4 regions of the Lysinibacillus sp. DFXJR4 genome follow, and region 1 is predicted to be linked to each of the others. Evidence: riboswitches for the same ligand, from Rfam matches in the RefSeq annotation. Region 1 holds a riboswitch; each other region holds the start of a gene.

Region 1 (5,238 bases):
CTATCAGACTGCAAAAGCTTGAACTCCTTGACTTTTTACATCATGCACTTGGCTTACGTCACACATAAGTGACGTTCTTTTTTACACGATAAATGACTGAATGTCAGTCATAAATATGATTAAACGAAAGGAAACGTAACTATGAAAAAAGATTGGCTGTATGTTGGACTAACAAGTTTATTTGAATTATTTTGGATTTTCGGCTTTAATGTTGCACATTCCTGGTGGCATTGGATTATTATCGTAGCCTTAATCGCTACGGACTTCCATTTCTTATCAAAAGCATGTGAAAACCTACCTACTGGCACAGTTTATGCAATTTTTGCTGGGGCAGGAACAATTGGTACCACATTAATGGACATTTTCATTTTTGAAGGAGAGTTTAACACTATGAAAGCGATTTTCATGTTTATTTTAATAGTAGGGGTTATTGGTCTTAAATTAGCCGATAACACTGCTAGAGATCATGATAATAAGAAAGGAGCTAATGCATAATGGGCTGGTTACTTGTATTATTAGCTGCAATATCAGAAATTATCGGGGTGGTAGGCTTACGCTTCTACAGTCAGAAAAAAACGCTTCGTAATTTATTTATATATGTGGGTGGATTTGGGTTGTCCTTTGCGCTATTATATGCCTCCTTTAACTATTTACAGTTAAGCATCGCCTATGTTGTATGGATTGGTATTGGGACTGTTGGGGCTGTCCTTGTAAATATTATATTTTTTGGCGAATCCAAAAACCGCACCCGTTTGATTAGTATCGTTGCCATTATCATTGGTGTAGCAGGTTTAAAAGCAATATCTTAATTTATTTTGCTGCTTTCGGTAGAATTTAGTAATAATGTTTGGTGAGAAGATGTCCGAAGGATTTAAAGATTTAAGCACATAGTAGTAATGATGAAGAGGGTGTTATTTGGAAGATTTGGACTGAGAATAGCTAAGGATTTTTGTAATAAATGAAGCATTGTCCTCCATTAACCACAGTCCTATCCATAGATAAACAATATGGCGTATCCGCACTAAGTGATACGCCTTTTTCATACTATCAATATTTTAATATTTTCGTATATTGCTCCGATACATACGTTAAATACGGCTTACCTGTAAGAGGGTGGGTTTGTATATCGGCATAAACACCAAATACATCTTGTAATAATGCTGGCGTAAGCACTTCTTCTGGTGTACCAGAGCAAACGATTTGACCTTTCTGTAAAACATAAATTTGATCGCAATACATAGCTGCAATATTTAGGTCATGCAAAGCAGCAACAACGGTTAAATGCAAAGTTTGAATTAAATCCATTAGCTGTAATTGATGCTGTATATCTAAATGATTTGTTGGCTCATCTAAAATAAGTATTTGTGCTTGCTGAGCAAGTGCACGTGCTACCATCACCCGTTTTTTTTCTCCACCTGACAATGAGCTGAAACTACGTTTTTCTAAATGTGTGATACCTGTTTGATTTAATGCATCCTTCACAATTTGAAAATCTCGTTCTTGATCAAGCTCCAATAATTTTTTGTGAGGTGTTCTTCCCATACTTACTAAATCATGTACTGTAAAGTCAAATAAAACCGGTGTTTCTTGACTTACTACCGCCAAATTTTTAGCAATGTTTTTACTTGATTGCTTAAAAATATCCTGCTCATTTAACAGAACCGTACCATTTTCAGGCTTTAATAGGCGGTACATATTTTTTAATAAGGTTGACTTCCCGCTACCGTTTGGACCAATTAGCCCAACAAATTGCTGTTCCCTTATTTGCATACTAACCTCATGTAATATGCGTTGATCCTGAATGGAATAGGATACCTGCCTTGCTTCTAATGTCATAGGTTTAATCTCCTTCACCGAAAGAATAATTATTACGGCGCAGTAGCCAAATGAAAAATGGTCCTCCACAAAAAGCTGTAATAATTCCAATTGGCATTTCTTCAGGAGCTATCAAAATTCGAGCAATCGCATCTGCCCAAACTAAAAAAATACCTCCTAATAAAGCACTAATTGGTATTACATATTTATAGTTAGAACCTACAATTATGCGAACAATATGTGGAATAATTAAGCCAACAAATCCAATAGAGCCGCTTACTGCAACAAGCACACCCGTTAATAAAGATACTAGTAGGATAAGCTGTAAACGAAACTGTTGGATATTGACACCTAATGTAACTGCTGCCTCTTCCCCAAGCAATAATAAATTTAAATGACGATAATGGAGCCACAGTAAGGCAAACACGACGATAAAAATAGTTGTAGGAATAATTATATTACTCCATTTTGCACCAGCTAGACTTCCAAGCATCCAATACATAACTGCCTTAATTCCACCCTCTTGCTTTGCCATCATTAAAATAAAATTCGAAATAGCAGATAAAATAAACGATACTGCCATTCCAGCAAGTAAAAGTCTAAAGACAGATATTTTTCCTCCAACACGGGCAAGGAAAAACACTAACAATATGGCTAGTAGTGAGCCTAAAAATGCAGATACTGAAAGAGCAAAAATTCCTAGGAATGAAAATGCACCTAAAATAATAACAGCTGTAGCACCGACTGTTGCCCCTGAGGATATTCCTAATATGTATGGTTCAGCTATAGAATTACGCACAAGAGCCTGTATAGCTGCTCCTGCAATTGCTAAGCCTGCTCCTACAATGGCAGCCAACAAGACGCGTGGCACCCGTATTTGCCAAATGATAATTTCTTGCGAGCGACTCCAATCCTGCTCTATAAAATTTTGGACGATTGGAATTTTGGACAGAATAACCTGCCACACATAAAGAGGTGTGATGGAAACAGATCCAACCATAACAGCCAAAGTCATAGAAATGATTAGTATTAGAAACAAAGACAGTGATAATAGTATAAATTTTTTATTCATATGTATAATACTCCTAATCAACCGTAATAGATATGAAGCAATAAAAAAGAGTATTTCATGCATAGTATGCATAGAAATACCCTAGATTCATCAACAAAGTCAGAAAGATTTCCTTCTATTGTCCGTAAATGCGTTCATCCTCGTGGGCATTACAACTATCACTAAATGGCAGGTCTCCTGGCTTCGAATCAACGTTTTATGATTACCTTCCCGTTCCTAAAACAGTGGCTAAATCATCATAAAACTCCTCGTTACAGTTGCGGGACAGCGTCGGATTTTCACCGACTTCCCTTTTAAGTGACACTTTATATAAGATGCCACACCATTAGTATCCAAACTATTAAAATTATGACGATTCTATCATACATTTAAGTAGTTAGTCTATTAATTATCATTGAGTTAACTAAACATAAATTATAGGTTGACACAAATATTTTATTTTCATACACTATTTATAGCTTTAATAGACAGGAGTGAAATTATGGCAACAGTTGCAGAACACTCTCATCATAGATTAAGAACAGTAGATATTGCCTATATTGGATTATTTTCAACGTTAATGATGATTGGTGCAAATATTACTTCTATTGTCCCTTTCATGTCTGTAGGTGGAGTCCCCATCACATTGCAAACTTTCTTTGCTATATTAGCTGGACTCGTTCTTGGTAGTAGAAAGGGTGCGCTTGCTTGTACGGTATATATGTGCATTGGCTTAGCTGGTGCACCCGTATTTGCACGTTTTGGTGGCGGCTTTGGACAAATCTTGAGCCCTACATTTGGCTTCATTGTCACATTTATTTTAGCTGCATTTATCGCAGGACTAATTGTTGAGCGCAGCGGCACAAAGAAAAGCTATATTGTTGCAGCAGTAATTGCTACAGCTATTAATTATTTACTAGGGACAAATTGGATGTACTTTGCTTATAAGCTATGGGCTAGCGCTCCAGATGCTTTCAATTATAAGATGGCCTGGCTTTGGATGATGCCGCCTTTGCCTAAGGATATTATTTTAGCAGTCTTTGCTGGTATTTTTGCGCATCGACTACAAAGGATATTAAAAATAATACCAATAAAATAGTTGAATTCTTAAAACGCCAAACCTACAAAGATGGCGTATTTCTTATAATCCTTCCATTATTTCTGCACATTTATTTGCTACATTAGGTGTAAATAGTGAGGAGGAATAAAGGATGAAGATAAAAAGAAGTTGGTTTATCAGTTTCCTGACAGTAATTACTTTCCTAACGTTATCAGGTTGCTCTGACAAGACAGAATCAGGGACGAAAAAGGACAATGACATTGAGCAGAATACAAAGATGGATCATTCAACAATGGATCATTCTAGCTCGGGTGAGGTGCCCATAGCGTTGAAAACTGCCGTAAACCCTAAATTTCCAGAAGGAAGCACAGCTATTATTACCAATGGACATATGGAAGGTATGGAGGGAGCAAAAGCAACAATTGTAGGCGCATATGATACTACTGCATATATTGTCTCCTATGATCCAGCTACAGGTGGTGAGCGTGTAGAAAATCATAAGTGGGTTATTCATGAGGAATTGATTAATCCAGATTTAGCTCCATTAGCCTCTGGTACTGAGGTTAAGACAAATGCATCTCATATGACGGGCATGGAAAATGCGACTGTTCAGATTGATAAAGCAGTCCAAACGACTGTTTATATGATTGATTACACAGCTACTACAAATGGAGAGTCTGTAAAAAATTATAAATGGGTAACTGAGGACGAATTAGAAACAGAATAAGACGCTGAACCTCTGTAGATTTCTTGCAGAGGTTCTTCTAGCTTCTAAGATCTAAAGCATTTCTCCCTGCGGACTTAAGCCATTTATAGCCAAGCCCCCAAACAGTTTGTAAATAATCATCAGCAGGAAAACCACTTTTCCGTAGTTTCTCTCGTAAATTACGTACATGTGAATCAATTGTTCGATCCTCTATCGAATCATGGTAACCCCATACAGTATTAATAAGATGCTCCCTAGTAAAAACCTTATTTTGATGCGCTAAAAATAAGGCTAGCATCCCAAATTCCTTAGGTGTTAAGGATATTTCCTTCTGTCTAAAACAAACTTCAAAGGATTCCTTGTTTAAATGTAATCCCTCAAACGACACAATATTTTCATCACTTTTTGCCCTCCTTAGAACAGCATTAATACGTGCTAGTAACACTTCTTCATCGAAGGGTTTAAGAATGTAATCATCTGCTCCTAGATTTAGACCTTTTACCATATCAGTATGCTCCCCTTTTGCTGTTAGCATAATGATGGGCACATCCCAAAACTTCCTTATTTCTTTACAGGCCTGCCAGCCATCCATTTCTGGCATCATGA
Region 2 (5,238 bases), on a different contig from region 1:
TGGATTTCGCGACAAAAAGCAATCATTTGTTCAGCCGTTTGGAATGAAACAGATTGAATTAAATCCGTTCGTTTCGCATCATAGCTTGGAGATGTAGACATGCCAACTTCTTCTAGCATTGCCGCTGTGAAAATTGCGCCTTTTAATGCTTGTGCTACAACGTGTGGCGCTAGGAAAAAGCCCTGATAAAAATCACCAAGCGTATTTAGTGTTGCACCTGCTTCTGCACCAATACCCGGTGACGTCATACGATAGGCACATTTTTCAACTAAATCGGCACGACCAGCAATATAGCCACCAATTTTGGCTAAGCCACCGCCTGGATTTTTAATCAGAGAGCCTGCCATTAAATCTGCCCCTACCTCTGTCGGTTCCTGAGCCTCCACAAATTCTCCATAGCAATTATCGACAAAGATGATAGCCTGTGGTGCTAATTCACGGATTTTCACACACATTGAAGCAATTTCTTCAATAGTAAAGGATGGACGTGATGCATAGCCCTTTGATCGTTGAATCGCAATCATTTTTGTATTCTCTGTAATAGCAGTCGCTACACCGTTCCAATCAATCAGTTGATTTTCTATTAAATCTACATGTCGATAACCAATTTTATAATCCTTTAATGAGCCAGTATCCTTATCACCGCCATCTACTATGGCTTGTAATGTATCATATGGTTGACCTGAAATATACAGCAATTCATCACCCGGTCGCAGCACGCCGAATAGACTAAGCGTAATGGCATGTGTCCCTGAAATAATCTGCGGACGTACAATGGCAGCCTCCGCTCCAAAAACCTCTGCATAAACACGCTCTAAATTGTCACGTCCCTCATCATCATAACCATATCCATTAGAAGGGTGTAAATGATAGTCACTCACTTGATGCTTCCTAAAAGCTGCAAGCACCTTTTGTTGATTAAAGAACGCCATCTCGTCTACCTTCCTTTGAAACGGGCGAACCTTATCCTCTATTTTGGTAGCCAATGCTAACGTTTCTTCTGTTAAATTCGTTGTAAAAGTCATGCATTCTTCTCCATTCACATTTCTTCCATTGCGGGCATCTACAACCACAAATTGAAGTTTTCACTTTCTCCTATCTTATCTTAACAATTTGTAGATGTGTCTGCAAAACTTGCCTATTGTTTCTACTCGCAATTTGCGCTAAGCTAATGTGCGGACTTCTTTCATTATTTTTGAAATTTCATAGATTCTCTTACATTTAATAGAATTTTTTAACTTTAATGAGAAAGTACATTATTTTTCAGAAGGGGTGAAAGGGATGGCTTGGGAGGTTTTCAGTATTATCGGAACAATTGCCTTTGCTATTTCTGGGGCAATTATTGCCATGGAGGAAGAATACGATTTATTCGGTGTTTATATACTCGGTATTGTCACTGCCTTTGGTGGTGGCGCAATTCGTAACTTACTTATTGGCCTGCCTGTTACAACATTATGGGGACAGGATATGATGTTCCAAATTGCACTTGCGGCAATTACTATATTTTTTATTTTTCCACATCATCTAATTCAGCATTGGCATCGTTGGGGAAACTTTACGGATGCCATTGGCTTATCGGCATTTGCTATTCAAGGTGCCCTCTATGCTGTAAAGCTCGACATGCCCATTAGTGCAGTGATTGTAGCTGCTGTCTTAACTGGTTCAGGAGGCGGCATAGTTCGAGATCTTTTAGCAAGACGCAAGCCTCTCGTATTACGTGATGAAATTTATGGGGTTTGGGCAGCTCTTGCAGGACTCATGATTGGTCTAGAAGTATTGACAGGCGACCTCTTTTTATATGGATTATTTGGTATGATAACAGTGCTAAGAATTCTTTCCTATATGAAGAAATGGCGTTTGCCTTTACGAAAGCTCAATCGGGCATAGGCATTTTATAAATAGTAACAAGCCCAAATAGTTTTGAATTATGGGCTTGTTATACTTTTTGTTACGATCTATTCTTTCGATTCTACTAGCACTACAGATTCCTCAAGTGTTGCCATGTTTTTCATCATGGAGCAAGCTGCATCTAAAATTGGAAAGGCTAAAGCTGCACCAGAGCCTTCTCCTAAACGCATATTCATATGTAGCATTGGTTCAACCCCAAGCAACTTGGCTGCTATTTTAGCCCCTGGTTCTTCTGAGGCATGGGAAGGAATGATGTAGTCCTTTACTTTTGGCTCAAGCTCAAAGGCAATGAGAGCAGCAATCGTAGAAATAAAGCCATCAATTACAACAGGTTTGTGATTTGCAGCAGCCGCAAGTACAATTCCAGCCATAGCACCTATTTCTAAGCCACCAACTTTTGCAAGAATATCAATAGCATCGTGGCGATTGGGCTTGTTTAGTGCAATAGCATGCTGAATAACCTCCACCTTATGCGCAATTCCCCCTGCTCCAACACCTGCACCTAGTCCTGTTACTATATTTGGATGACAGGCATGAAGCACAGAAAGGATAGCCGCACTTGGTGTTGTATTCCCAATACCCATTTCACCAGTTCCAAGAACATCCGCTCCGTTTCTTATTTCGTTCGTTGCAACTTCAATTCCTACTTCGATGGATTGAATAGCTTCCTCTTTTGACATAGCTGGACCCTTTGCCATATTGTCTGTTCCATATTTAATTTTCTTTAGAATGACTCCAGCATCCAATGGTAAATCTTCTTTTACACCAACGTCGACCGTTACAATTTTGGCATTGGTTATGCTGGCGATTGCACAAACCCCCGTTAACCCTTTTGGAAAATTCATTGTTTGTAAAAAGGTGACCTTTTGCGGATTTGAAGTTACATCTTCCTCACAAACACCGTGATCTGCTGCACAGACAATAATTGCTTTGCTCTCAATTTTAGGAAATAATTCTCCTGTAATACCAGCAAGCTGTACAGCAAGATTCTCCAATTTCCCCAAGCTTCCAGGTGGCTTGCTCAGAGAGTCTATATATTCCCTAGCTTTCTCCATCATACGGCTATCCGCATTTTGAATTTTTTTAATCGTGTGCTGTAATAATTGCATGAAACTATTCCCCTTTCAATCTTTCGAGACAATATAAAAAGCCTGCAGTTTATTCATGACAAATAAACTACAGACTTTTCCATCGTCTATATAATCGAAGCAATTAGGCAGGTCTCCTGGCTCAATTTCAACATTTCATAGAACCTTCCCAGCACCATGCTAGTGGCATTCTCTATGAAACTCCTTTTTACAGTGGTGGGACCGCTAAAGACTTTCACTTTATTCCCTATTCTCCCTCAATGGGCACCTAATGCTATTATGCAATTTCTTTTAATTTACTGTAAAGATATCTTTCTGTCAATATGTCACCTTTAAAGCTAAATTAGACTTCTTTCTGATCTATTTCACTAATAAATGTCGCGCCAAGCAATAGAATAGCTCCTATTATTTGCAGCATAGTCATTTTTTCTCCTAAAATCATCGTTGAGATTACCAATGACGTTAGAGGGTCAATATAGCTTAAAATGGCTATGCTTTGCCCCTTTAAATGACTCATTCCTAAAAAGAAAAGATAGAAGCCTATACCGGCATGGACAATGCCCAATGCTATTAGTAAACTGATGGATTTTATATCGATATACATGATTTGAAATCCAGTTGTTCCATAAAGATAAAGTGCTAGAAATAACGCTGCTAAAGAAAGCTGCAGAATTGTGTTTGACGGTTCTTTAAGTCCATGAATATACTTATTGACAAAAGTTACCAACGTATAGAAACATGCTGCAATAAGCCCATACACAATGCCGATATCTTGCCCATTTTCTTCTGTAGCTTGGCTATGGACAATAAAGAATAATCCAACTAAAGCCACACCTACATAGAAAATTTTTCTTAGATACAGTTTTTCTTTTAATATAATTGGTGATAAACAAATCACTAAAACTGGCGCAAAATAATAGCTAAGCGCTGCATTGGCAATGGTTGTTTCTTTGTACGCTTGAAATAGAAAAATCCAATTCCCACATAACGCTACACTTGATAGCAGTAATGGCCATATATTAGACAAAATGGATGCTTTCGTTATTTTTTCTTTTTTAACGATGAAAATTATCAATAAAAAACTAGAGCCAATCACACTCATCCAGAAGGCAATTTCACTGGATGGCAGGTGTATATATTTAGCAAAAACACCGATAGCCCCAAAGATAATCATAGATAAAACAAATGCAAATTTTCCGCTCACTTCTGATTCCTACTTTCTACTTATATAGTTTTTAGCCTATACAGTAGAATCTATTGCAAGAAGAGCAAGCTAGTGTGGAATGCCTTAAACAGTAGACTCTACTGTCAAGACATTGTTGGAGGCGCTATTGATCGGAACATATTACTCATCCTTTCTATTTTCAACTCGGTCATTCTATACTTATTTTACCAAAATCCACTAGATTTAAATAGTTCGATATTTGGCTGGTGTCATTCCAACATATTTTTTAAATACTTTACTAAAATACTCTTCATTACTATAGCCCACTAACGAAGCGATTTCATTATTTCTTTTATTACTATGAACTAGTAGCGCTTTGCCTTATCAAATGCCTGATAAATAATTTAAATCCATCTGAGGATCATCAAAATGCGTATAAAAATAATTGATTATTTTTTTCCTGTTAGTGTTATGTATTTTAATAAGATATACGATGAAGACCGCTTTCATCGTGTAGCTTTCTAATACTCCGAAATTTTATAATGACTATAGCGATTATTCCCTATCTTTTCAAACTTCAACGCTTTTATAATACGGTAGGCAATATACTTGCTTGGTATATTGAATTCTTGGCATAAAGTGGTTGTAGAAATATAGCTTTCCCGTAAAAGTCGATAATCCTGTAATGCTTGTAAAAAAGCCTCATTATTTTCTACACCGCAGCTTCGACAAAGCCAAGAGCCATGCCTATAAAACATGCTCTTCTCATAGGCACACTTTGGACAAAGAACACCTGATCTCCATTCATCTTCCATCAGTTTTTGTTCCCATAATTTATCTTGACGAATAGATTTTAAGTGCTTAAGCAATCTCTGAAAATCACTCTTTTCTAATGATTGTTGACCAAAATGCTGTAGCTGTTGCCATAAGAAATAAGGTAAACCCACACTATGCATAATTGGACATTCTGTGCTTAATTGACCAATTATGGTAGAAGGATTTGCAATTACGATCACTTTCACAATTGGGAGCTCTATATTTAGTTGCTTTAATAATATTTGGAAATAGCTTTGATGC
Region 3 (5,238 bases), on a different contig from region 1:
CTTCAGCATTGAAGCCGATTTCAGCTAAACGATCCTCTAAAATTGCAAATATCTCTTCATGGACACCGATTGTTTGACCATATGTGAATGTAATATGTGGATAATGTTCTCGCGCATGCTCAATTTCTGCCGGAATATGTAGCTTTGAATGTCCAGCATGAAGAAGAATGATTGGAATCACATGCACCTCTGTTGCACCCTTCTTGACACAGTTTGTTATACCCTCTTCAATGTTTGGAGAAGCAAACTCCAAGAAACACGTTTCTACTAAGAAGCTATCATCAATACGAGGTGCCATTTGCTCGATAAATGTACGCACCTCATCATTTCCTGCTGCTAAACGGCTCCCGTGGCCGACAAATAAAATTGCTTTCATCTCATTACTCCTCACTAGTCACCGCATGGAGCGGGCTCTACTTTTATTTTTGAAGACATGTCCTGATACGTAAAATGTAGAATCTTTTTCACACGCTTAAAATACTTAAACAAACGTTCATTTGGATGGGCATTTGCTTTATACTCTTCGATGATGTCCGTAATGAGCGGAATAAGTTGTTCAGGCTCTAGTCCCTCTACAACTGGCTGTGCAGCATGCGCTGTACGACCAACTGGCTTTGCCCCAATAAAAACATCGAACTTACTTTTACGATAAACGATGCCAATATCATCAAATACTGCTCGATAGCATGCCATACCACAGCCATTAAAGCCAATATTCAACGTTTTCGGTAAAGACATTCCGCCAAGCTGCTTCTGAATCTCCTCGGCATATGGAATCGAATCAGCCTTTTCCCCATAACAGAAGTCACAAGCCTTTAATGATAGTACATCCCCAATCGGAGCCAGTAAGAATCCAACCTCACGTAGCTTTGCTGTAATTTTTTCTGGCCCCGTTGTTGGAATTTTTAAATGGATTTGATGGTCTGGCGTGTATTCCATCGTTCCATCCTCCCCGACAACCTCTGCTAGCGTCATCATCTGTTGCGGGGTGAAAAATTTATTGGCTACTCCTGGGCTCACAGCTAACTCAAAGATAGATTCGATTTTTTGTTGCACAAGCTTGGGTGTTGCCTTTACCTCACTTGTTCCGTTGACCATCGCTAAGGCTGCTGTCGCCATCTCAAGTGAAGTTTTTTTTTGTTTCGGATTAGGAGAAATGGCTAAACTGGGTTCGATGCGATTAGCGTTGGGATCTGCCGCAAAGTCATTGCGTGCCTTCCCTGTTTCTTGATTCATTGCCCATGGTTCATTTTCTTCCCTTAAACGTTGGTGTGGACGTAATGGCTGCTTCTCCTCTCCAAGTGTGTATTTACGCTGATAGCCACGTGGTGTAATCATTTTATTATCATAGAAAAATGTTGATGAATTTCCGATAATAACCGTTGTCAGCATCCCAATATCATGCTCTAGCATTTCTGCTAAAGTTGTCATGGTAACCTCCTGACGGTCACGATAAGCGCTTTTAACAAGTCCCACTGGTGTATCAGGTGAACGATATTCTAATAAAATTCGTTGGGCCTCCACAATTTGTCTTGTACGTCGACCACTTTTTGGGTTATACAGTGCAATCACAAAATCCGCCATCGCTGCTGCTTCCACACGCTTCGCAATTAAATTCCAGGGTGTTAGGTGGTCACTTAAACTAATCGTACAAGCATCATGCATAATTGGCGCTCCTAGTAAACTTGCACATGAGTTGATAGCAGAAATACCTGGAACAATTTCTACCTCTACACCAGTTGCCTCCGTCCAACCAAGCTCGATTAATACCTCATACACTAAACCTGCCATTCCATATACACCAGAATCACCGCTGGAAATAACGGAAACAATATTCCCAGCCTCTGCTTGGCGTACCGCTTCCTGTGCACGAGATACTTCCTCCGTCATACCCGTACTAACAATGGATTTTGCATTCACTAAGTCCTGAATTAGCTCTACATATGTTTTATAGCCTATGATCATATCACTCTGTTGTAATGCCTCTACAGCCCGATGTGTAATATGATTAAAATCACCAGGCCCAAAGCCAACTACAAAAATCTTTCCTTTTTGCGCCATTTTTGTTACCCCTCTTTCACCTTTTCGATGCCTTTAATGGCTGTTGTTTGTGCTGTGCGCTGTAATGTGCCCTCACGAAGCGTAAAAACATGTTCATGGTGCAGTGACTCATGATGTAAATCCTGCACAAGTGCCCTCGCATGTTCAGTTGTTGGCACACGGTACCAATTCCCTTGCGGATAAGCAATGACAACACATGCATCCTTACATCTGCCATTACAACGTGTCCGGGTTGTATGTATTTTTTTATCAAGTGCCTGCAACTGTATCTCATCACGAATGGCTTGCGTAATTTCCTCTGCTTCTTTTTTCATACAGCTACTGCCATTGCAAATAAAAAGATGTGTCTGCATCCCCTCTAAATTCCAAGTAGTCATCGTTGTTCTCCCCTCAATACGTTTAGGAACAAGAAAAACCTTTACTCTAATCGAAGAGTAAAGGTTTTGTAGAAGCCAAATAAAGTCGAATAAGATAGGTATTCGCCTTTGCTTCAACTTCTCCCTCCGAAAAGTTTGCATGCATCATTCCATAAGCAGGTTTCCTGACTTAAGCTTCCATTTACTTTCGCGCCTTCCCAAGTTTGCACTAGTGGCATTTGCGATTTCATCAGCTATTACAGTAGCGGGGGCTGTATTGGACTTTCACCAATTTCCCTATTATCTTGAAAATATTCAAGCACTTATGTATGTTTTTATATCAAATTTGTATGTTTAACATGAATTTAAAACTGTCTCTATCATATCTTAAAATTTTAAAATTTCAATATTTCTCTCTAAAATTGTGACATTTTCATTAAAATTTCATCAAAAAATTCGTAGAAAAAAGAAAAATTTCTCTTTTATTTTATCAGAATTTTCTAGATTGTACCTCAATTTTAAAAATTTTTTTCTAAAAAAAGATAGCATCATGATGGAAAATTATGTTACACTTTGTCGTGAAATCTCACAACTTCATCTTTTTTCGGTGCGAAGTGCTTATCATTTCGCTTAAAAGGGAAGCCGGTTCAAGTCCGGCGCGGTCCCGCCACTGTACTAGGGAGTTTTATAGAGAATGTCACTGTCCAACGGATGGGAAGGCCTATAAAATGAGGAACTAAAGCCAGGAGACCTGCCGAAAAGAATGTGAACGTTTCAACCTACGAGGATAGGTGTGCGGCTTAGTAGAATCGAATTCTATTTGTTTTAGCTATGCACTTTTCCCTAAGGAGAAGTGTTTTTTATTTTTCGCACGCTAATTCAAAAACTATATGTAAGGAGGAGAAATTTTGAAATTCTCAGGCTGGAAGCTTAGTTATTTCTTATTGGCATTTTTATTTGTGCCAAATCGTGCATTCGCCATGCATATAATGGAGGGCTTTTTACCAATTGAATGGGCCATTTTCTGGTGGGTTGTATCTATTCCATTTATTATTTTAGGATTACGTTCAATTCGTAAAACGATCGATGCAAACCCTGAAACTAAAATGATTTTAGGACTATCAGGTGCCTTTGCCTTCGTCTTATCAGCATTAAAAATTCCGTCAGTAACTGGAAGCTGCTCGCATCCAACAGGAGTTGGACTTGGTACAGTTCTTTTTGGTCCATTAGCAATGAGTGTAATCGGAACAATTGTATTATTATTCCAAGCTTTACTTTTAGCGCATGGAGGGCTTACAACTTTAGGAGCAAATGCCTTTTCTATGGCAGTAGTTGGTCCAATTATTGCTTATTATGTATTTAAAGGCTCTCAAAAAATGGGTCTTTCATTTTCTGTAGCTGTGTTTTTAGCTGCTATGCTCGGTGACTTAGGTACATATATTGTCACTTCTGTTCAATTAGCTCTTGCTTTTCCTTCTGAGGTTGGTGGCTTTATGGCGTCATTCACAAAATTTGCAGGTATTTTTGCATTAACACAAATCCCTCTTGCTGTTAGTGAAGGGATTTTAACCGTAGTTGTGATGAACTTCTTGAAAAAATACAATGTGAGCGAATTAAAAGCATTACGTGTTTTTTCAACAAAGGAGGCACATTAGAATGAAAAAAAACTTATTACTGCTAGCTATCGTTGTGTTATTAGCAATTATCCCTCTATTCATTCAAAAGGGTGCAGAATTCGAAGGTGCAGATGGTGAAGCAGAGGCAGCAATCGGGGAAATAAATGCTGACTACGAACCATGGTTTGAAAGCATATGGGAACCACCAAGTGGAGAAATTGAAAGCCTATTATTTGCACTACAAGCTGCAATAGGTGCTGGATTTATCGGATACTTTATTGGCTTAATGCGCGGCAAACATAAAGAAGGTTAAGTATGTTACTCATTGATAAGTATGCATATATGAATAAGCTAGCGTCTGTTCATCCGCTAGAAAAAATGTTGTTTTCTTTTGGACTATTATTATTGTCGCTTATCATGAGAGATGAACGAATTTCACTCATTACATTTATTGTAATGAGTGCTTTTATCATTATAGGCGCTAAAATCCCTGTGAAATATTATTTAAAACTATTATTGTTACCCGGATTTTTTTTACTATCTAGCTTACTATCTATTCTAATTTCAATAGCTCCGGCGGCTAACGAATTACCTGCACATATTTGGGCATTTTCTTTCAATGATTGGACAATTTTTGTTGGCAATGCAAGCTTAGTTACAGCAAAGCAACTTTTTTTCATCGTTCTTGGCAGTGTCAGTTGTTTATATTTTTTAATCCTAACAACATCTGTACAGTCTATTTGTCATGTGTTACGACAATGTAGAATTCCTGCCTTGTTTGTTGAACTAGTGGAATTAACATACCGATTTATTTTTATTTTTTTAGACAGTATGCAAAAAATTCATCTTGCTCAGCAGGCACGACTTGGTTATCATTCACCTGCCCAGTGGCTACGCTCTATATCTATGCTTATTGCTGCATTATTTGCTGAAATGTTCCAACGAAGCCGCGAACTTAATAATGCCATGCAAGCACGAGGTGGCGAAACGGTCTATTGGCAGGAAAATGCAACCTATAGCATGAAAAACTGGCTAGGTATTGCAGCTATCTTACTATTCCTCATCGTGTACGGAGGGTTTTTCTAATGACGACAGACTTTTACTTTGAACTAAATCAGCTTTCTTATGCCTATGCAGATGGAACACATGCCCTAACAGATATTACACTCCAAATTCCGAAGGGCAAAAAAATTGCCTTACTTGGT
Region 4 (5,238 bases), on a different contig from region 1:
AATTGCCTCTATTGAGGAAAAAAATAAGCATTTGGAATACTATTCAAAAAGGATTGAGGAACTGACGATTAGAGAGGAACGAAATCGAGTTTCACAAGATTTGCATGATACAGTTGGCCATATTTTTACATCAGTCATAACCAGTTTAGATGCCCTTCCTTTTCTATATCAGGCAGATAAAAAAGAAGCAGAAAAAAGTATAAAAGAGATTTCGGATTTAGCACGAAATGGATTGAATGATGTGAGGAAAACAATTCATCATATGTCGCCAATGAACCATCAAACACTTGTTGAATTGGTGCAAGAATTGATTGCTGATTTTATGAAACATACAGCAACAGATATAAAGCTGAGTGTTGAAGGGGAAGCTATCAAAGTTAGTGAAAGAGTAAAGTTTGTAATTATTCGTTGTATACAAGAAGGGCTTACAAATGCGAAAAGACATGGTCAGTCAACTTTTATTATGGTAAATATTTCGTTTAAACAAGAAGAATTAATTGTGCTTATTGAAGATAATGGGAATGGTTGTGATGAATTGAATTTAGGATTTGGATTACGCTCAATGAAAGATCGAATATCGGCATTAGCGGGGACAGTTACCTTTTATTCTAAATTGAATAATGGTATGAGAATAACGTGTAACATACCAATAGCAAAGGAAGTTTAATGATGGTGATTAAAGCGGCAATAGTTGAAGATCAAGAGATTTTAAGAAAAAGCTTAAAAATTGTGATTGAAAGTATTTCTGACATTGAGATTGTGGGTACTGCAGAAAATGGGGAAAAGGCAATTGATTTATGCGGAATGGAAAGCCTTGATATTCTATTAATGGATATTCAAATGCCAGTGATGGATGGTGTAAAGGCAACAGATGAAATAAAAAAACGTTGGCCACATATAAAAGTGATAATACTGACTACTTTTCAAGATGTTACTCACGTTTTGGATGCTTTAAACGCCGGTGCAGATGGTTATATATTAAAGGCTGTTGATCCAGAATTTTTAATTCAGGGTATTAAAATGGTCTACCACGGAGGTTCCCTCATCCCTCAACAATTAGCAAAAGAGGTGTTTGGCCAGATACAAATAAAGAAAAACGAGCACCCAGAACATCTTGACGATAACCTCATAAATCATCCATATGATTTAAATAATCAAGAATTAAGGGTTTTAAAATATTTAACCCAAGGATTATCCAATAAAGACATTTCAGAAAAGATGTTTCTTTCAATTGGAACTGTAAAAAACTATATTTCTACCATTTATTCAAAATTAAACGTTAGAAATAGATCTTCAGCTATTATTAAAGCAATGGAAGAGAGTCTTATAGTAGATAAAAAAACATTAAAGTAAAAGAGTGTAGATAAAGTTCAACTGACTTTGTCTACGCTTTTTTTTTATATTAGTAGATTTAAATTCATGGCAAAAGCCACTTATTTTTAAAGAAGTAATATGTATTAGCCAAAGGTCATAAAATGTCGTTTTTTAATGACTTTTTATTGACTTGCTGGCACTACAGCATATTACCTTTCATTGGTAGAGTAATGAATAAGGGAGGTAAAAATACACAAGCTTAAATCCATTTCATAATAAGGATTGCTAAAAAATGCCCTCACAATCATTTAAAAGCATGTATTGGATCATAAATTAAATTACATTAGCAGAAAGGAATTAATAGAATTAGATGAAAAATATAAAGAAAATAATAAAATATATGGGAGTAATTATTATAATAATATTGTTATTAGTACTTTTTCGTCCCACATGGACTTCGAATATAAAAGGGGATAACAGTATTAGCGTTTTAGAACAAGTTAAGATCAATGGTACAAAACAGCAAATCATGATTAGAGGTCGTGATCAAAATAACCCGGTCATTATATATGTACACGGGGGACCGAGTGTGTCCGAAATTCCTTATGCCAAGTACGAAGACTTATTAGAAAAGGATTTCACTGTCGTTAATTACGATCAAAGAGGAAGCGGCAAATCGTATCATTTTAATGAGGATTATTCTAACTTAACGGCAGATGTACTTGTAGATGATTTATTAGAACTTACGGATTATATTTCAAAACGATTTGGTAAAGAGAAAGTGATCCTAATAGGTCATTCTTACGGCACATACTTAGGGACAATGGCTGCTTATAAAGCTCCAGAAAAATATGAAGCCTATATTGGGATTGGTCAGATGAGCAATATGCAAGAAAGTGAAATAGATAATTTGAATAATACGATAAGTGAAGCGAAAAAAGCCGGAAATACAGAAGATGTGAAGTACTTAGAGGGGGTCGCTGAAAAAATACATGCTGGAGAGGCAGTGACTCCAAGAGGTTATGTGTATAAGTACGGCGGCGCTACAAGACTTATTAATATGTCGGATGGCGATATACTATTAAGTCGTGAATATAATTTATTAGATTCAATTCGCTATACATATGGAGTTGCTAATTCACAAGAACGGCTTGTAAAAGAAACCTTGGAAAAGCCGCTACCTAAGATCGTTACCAAACTTGAGCTACCATTTTATTTTGTAATGGGTAAATACGACGCTATGACTTCATCTAATGCAGCAAAAAATTATTTTGATAGGATTGAAGCGGATCAAAAGGAGTTTATTTCTTTCGAGGAGTCAGCTCATTATCCAAATTTTGAGGAGAAGGAAAAATTTTATCAATGGATGTGCGATACATTTAAGTAGGGCAGCATAGATACGTGCCTAAATGGAATGAAAATACTTTTCCTAACAAATAGAATTTACTACAAATGGAAAAATGATAATTTAAAGAGGGAAGAGGCTAATAATTTCTTTTGTAGTTCAAAAAATGGTAAAGTGAAGGAAGTCTATGATAGAGAACATAAAATGCGCCGGACGTCTGAATTTAATAAGGAACTATCTTTATTTATCGGCTAGAATAATATGTAAGGATTTATCAACAATCAAAAGTTTAACAGTCTATTATTCTTCGGAATAAGGACTGTTTTTATGTAAAGAATTATTGTATTAGCTTATGCCTATATTTTTGATGGTATATTCCAAAAAAGTATTTACATAATTACTTCTTGCAAGGAAAGGCAGGAAAATGATTTTAAATACATAGTGTTACTACTTTCATAAAAATAATTCTTTATCAGATGTCTATTATTGTTTATAGCGTTAGGAACTATTTATCCACTTGCTTACTATCATTTTGCGGAAAATATCGAATAATCTTACTATTAAGAAGTCTCTAATCTAGATTTACTTTTATTTTGAAGGATGGTACACTTAGTTCTATCGGAAAACAATATATTGTGTTTGTTTTATTAAGGTACTACTATATGTAGTTTAATAGGGAAGTTCGGTGCAATACCGACGCTGTCCCCGCAACTGTAAAGCTGACGATGATTTAAGCCACTGTGCTTTCGCATGGGAAGGAAATCAGAGAATGAAGCAAAGCCAGGAGACCTGCCTATATAAAACACAACAATCATTTCTTCGGGGATTAAGGAATGGGGACGTAGCTATTTTTATGTGTTTTTAACGTTTCCATTTTAGGCTGTCTCTCTTTGAAGAGATAGCCTTTTATTTTATGAAAAGAGGGATTTATATGAAACTTTATACAAAAACAATTTGTCCTAAATGTCTTTGGGTAAAATCTGAATTACAACGAGTAGGAATTGAAGCAGAAATTGTAAATATTGACCATGATGAAAAAGCAAAGCAAACTATTATAGATGCAGGATTTTTAAGCGTGCCAGTTCTTGAATATAATGAGACATTTATAGGGGATGTTAAGGAAATTGTTTCTCAAATCGAGCTGATTTCACTATGATTATTTATGCTAGTCGTACAGGTAATGTCCGAAATGTTGTCTCAAAATTAAAGGGGAAATCAATGGAGCTGTCTGAGGAATTACAGTTGAGTGAGCCCTACCTTTTAATCACATACACAGACGGATTAGGTGATATCCCTGCAAAGGTAGCTCGTTTTTTAGAACAAAACGGAAATTACTGTAAGGGAGTAGTTGTAAGTGGCAACAGTAATTTCGGCCATACAGTATTTGGCGCTGCTGGCGAGAAAATTGCAGCAAAGTATCATGTGCCTCTAGTGCGTAAATTAGATTTACGAGGAAATCAAACTGATTATGATGCAATACAAACGTTTTATGAAATGAGGGTCATCGCGTGAAAACATATTTAAAGCTTAATAATGATGTACTAAATCGTTATAGTACAACAGGTCAACTAGAGTTAGAAAAGGATCGAGAAGCAACACGCCGTTACTTTTTAGAATATGTAAACGTGCGTCTCCGTTACTTTATTGATATTGAAGAAAAAATCCGTTATTTAGTCGATGAGGGTTATTATGAAAAAGCATTTATCGATATGTATGAGATGGAATTTATTAAAAAGCTATACAAAAAGGCATATGATTATCATTTCCGTTTTCCATCCTTTATGAGTGCAAGTAAATTTTACGATAGTTATGCCATGAAGAGTCGTGATGGGGAAGAAATTTTAGAAAAATATGAGGACCGTATTGTCATTATTGCTTTGTATTTAGCACAAGGCGACACAATATTAGCAGAACGCTCTGTTGAAGCGATGATGGAGGCGTATCAGCCTGCAACTCCAACAGCATTAAATAGTGGAAAGAAAGCACGTGGAGAACTAGTAAGCTGCTTTAAATTATCAATGGATGACTCTATGAATAGTATTGCTGAAAATATAGGGTATTGTTTGGAGCTATCACGCCTTGGTGGTGGAGTTGGAGTAAACTTAACAGATTTACGTCCTTTAGGAGATCCAATTAAAGAGATTCTAAATCGTGCAAGTGGTGTAATCCCAGTAGCGAAACTATTAGAAAATTCTTTCAGTTATTCCAATCAGCTTGGACAACGAAATGGCTCGGGCGTAGTCTATCTAAATATTTTTCATGCTGATATAGAAAATTTTATTTCATCCAAAAAACCAAATGCTGATGATAAAATTCGTCTTGCAACTCTATCGACAGGCATTATTATACCAAGTATTTTCTTTGAACTTATGAAACGTGATAAAGATATTGTATTGTTTAGTCCTTATGATATTTTTAAAGAATATGGTAAGCGTATGTCTGAAATTTCAATTACAGAAATGTATTACGAGCTACTAGATAATCAGAAAATTCGTAAAATTAAGCGTTTGAATGCTCGTAAGCTTTATACAGAGGTAAAAAAAGCGCAATTTGAATCGGGCTATCCATTCGAAATTTTT

Evidence for each region. Region 1 has a riboswitch for cobalamin ahead of AC2CGN_RS21670 (FecCD family ABC transporter permease). Riboswitches for the same ligand answer to the same signal wherever they lie in the genome.
Region 2: it holds a riboswitch for cobalamin, as region 1 does, so the genes downstream of both, cobT (nicotinate-nucleotide--dimethylbenzimidazole phosphoribosyltransferase) here and AC2CGN_RS21670 (FecCD family ABC transporter permease) in region 1, are expected to answer to the same signal.
Region 3: it holds a riboswitch for cobalamin, as region 1 does, so the genes downstream of both, AC2CGN_RS13155 (energy-coupling factor ABC transporter permease) here and AC2CGN_RS21670 (FecCD family ABC transporter permease) in region 1, are expected to answer to the same signal.
Region 4: it holds a riboswitch for cobalamin, as region 1 does, so the genes downstream of both, AC2CGN_RS02900 (glutaredoxin family protein) here and AC2CGN_RS21670 (FecCD family ABC transporter permease) in region 1, are expected to answer to the same signal.

What each region holds. Positions count from the first base shown of each region.
Region 1 is NZ_JBXUNW010000017.1:52,010-57,247, forward strand. It holds gene AC2CGN_RS21650 (TetR/AcrR family transcriptional regulator) at 1-68, shown strand, start outside; gene AC2CGN_RS21655 (DMT family transporter) at 142-495, shown strand; gene AC2CGN_RS21660 (DMT family transporter) at 495-809, shown strand; gene AC2CGN_RS21665 (heme ABC transporter ATP-binding protein) at 1,048-1,836, opposite strand; gene AC2CGN_RS21670 (FecCD family ABC transporter permease) at 1,841-2,887, opposite strand; cobalamin riboswitch at 3,038-3,229, opposite strand; gene AC2CGN_RS21675 (biotin transporter BioY) at 3,369-3,965, shown strand; gene AC2CGN_RS21680 (YdhK family protein) at 4,078-4,653, shown strand; gene AC2CGN_RS21685 (response regulator transcription factor) at 4,691-5,238, opposite strand, start outside.
Region 2 is NZ_JBXUNW010000001.1:328,696-333,933, reverse strand. It holds gene AC2CGN_RS01565 (methionine gamma-lyase family protein) at 1-1,025, opposite strand, end outside; gene AC2CGN_RS01560 (trimeric intracellular cation channel family protein) at 1,282-1,887, shown strand; gene cobT (nicotinate-nucleotide--dimethylbenzimidazole phosphoribosyltransferase) at 1,956-3,017, opposite strand; cobalamin riboswitch at 3,107-3,283, opposite strand; gene AC2CGN_RS01550 (DMT family transporter) at 3,340-4,200, opposite strand; partial or broken gene AC2CGN_RS01545 (helix-turn-helix domain-containing protein) at 4,405-4,527, opposite strand; gene AC2CGN_RS01540 (nuclease-related domain-containing protein) at 4,683-5,238, opposite strand, start outside.
Region 3 is NZ_JBXUNW010000005.1:99,050-104,287, reverse strand. It holds gene AC2CGN_RS13170 (sirohydrochlorin chelatase) at 1-376, opposite strand, end outside; gene cobJ (precorrin-3B C(17)-methyltransferase) at 391-2,061, opposite strand; gene AC2CGN_RS13160 ((2Fe-2S) ferredoxin domain-containing protein) at 2,067-2,438, opposite strand; cobalamin riboswitch at 2,576-2,758, opposite strand; cobalamin riboswitch at 3,006-3,190, shown strand; gene AC2CGN_RS13155 (energy-coupling factor ABC transporter permease) at 3,326-4,072, shown strand; gene AC2CGN_RS13150 (energy-coupling factor ABC transporter substrate-binding protein) at 4,074-4,346, shown strand; gene cbiQ (cobalt ECF transporter T component CbiQ) at 4,349-5,119, shown strand; gene AC2CGN_RS13140 (energy-coupling factor ABC transporter ATP-binding protein) at 5,119-5,238, shown strand, end outside.
Region 4 is NZ_JBXUNW010000001.1:569,496-574,733, forward strand. It holds gene AC2CGN_RS02885 (sensor histidine kinase) at 1-667, shown strand, start outside; gene AC2CGN_RS02890 (response regulator transcription factor) at 670-1,353, shown strand; gene AC2CGN_RS02895 (alpha/beta hydrolase) at 1,685-2,701, shown strand; cobalamin riboswitch at 3,293-3,470, shown strand; gene AC2CGN_RS02900 (glutaredoxin family protein) at 3,591-3,815, shown strand; gene nrdI (class Ib ribonucleoside-diphosphate reductase assembly flavoprotein NrdI) at 3,812-4,171, shown strand; gene nrdE (class 1b ribonucleoside-diphosphate reductase subunit alpha) at 4,168-5,238, shown strand, end outside.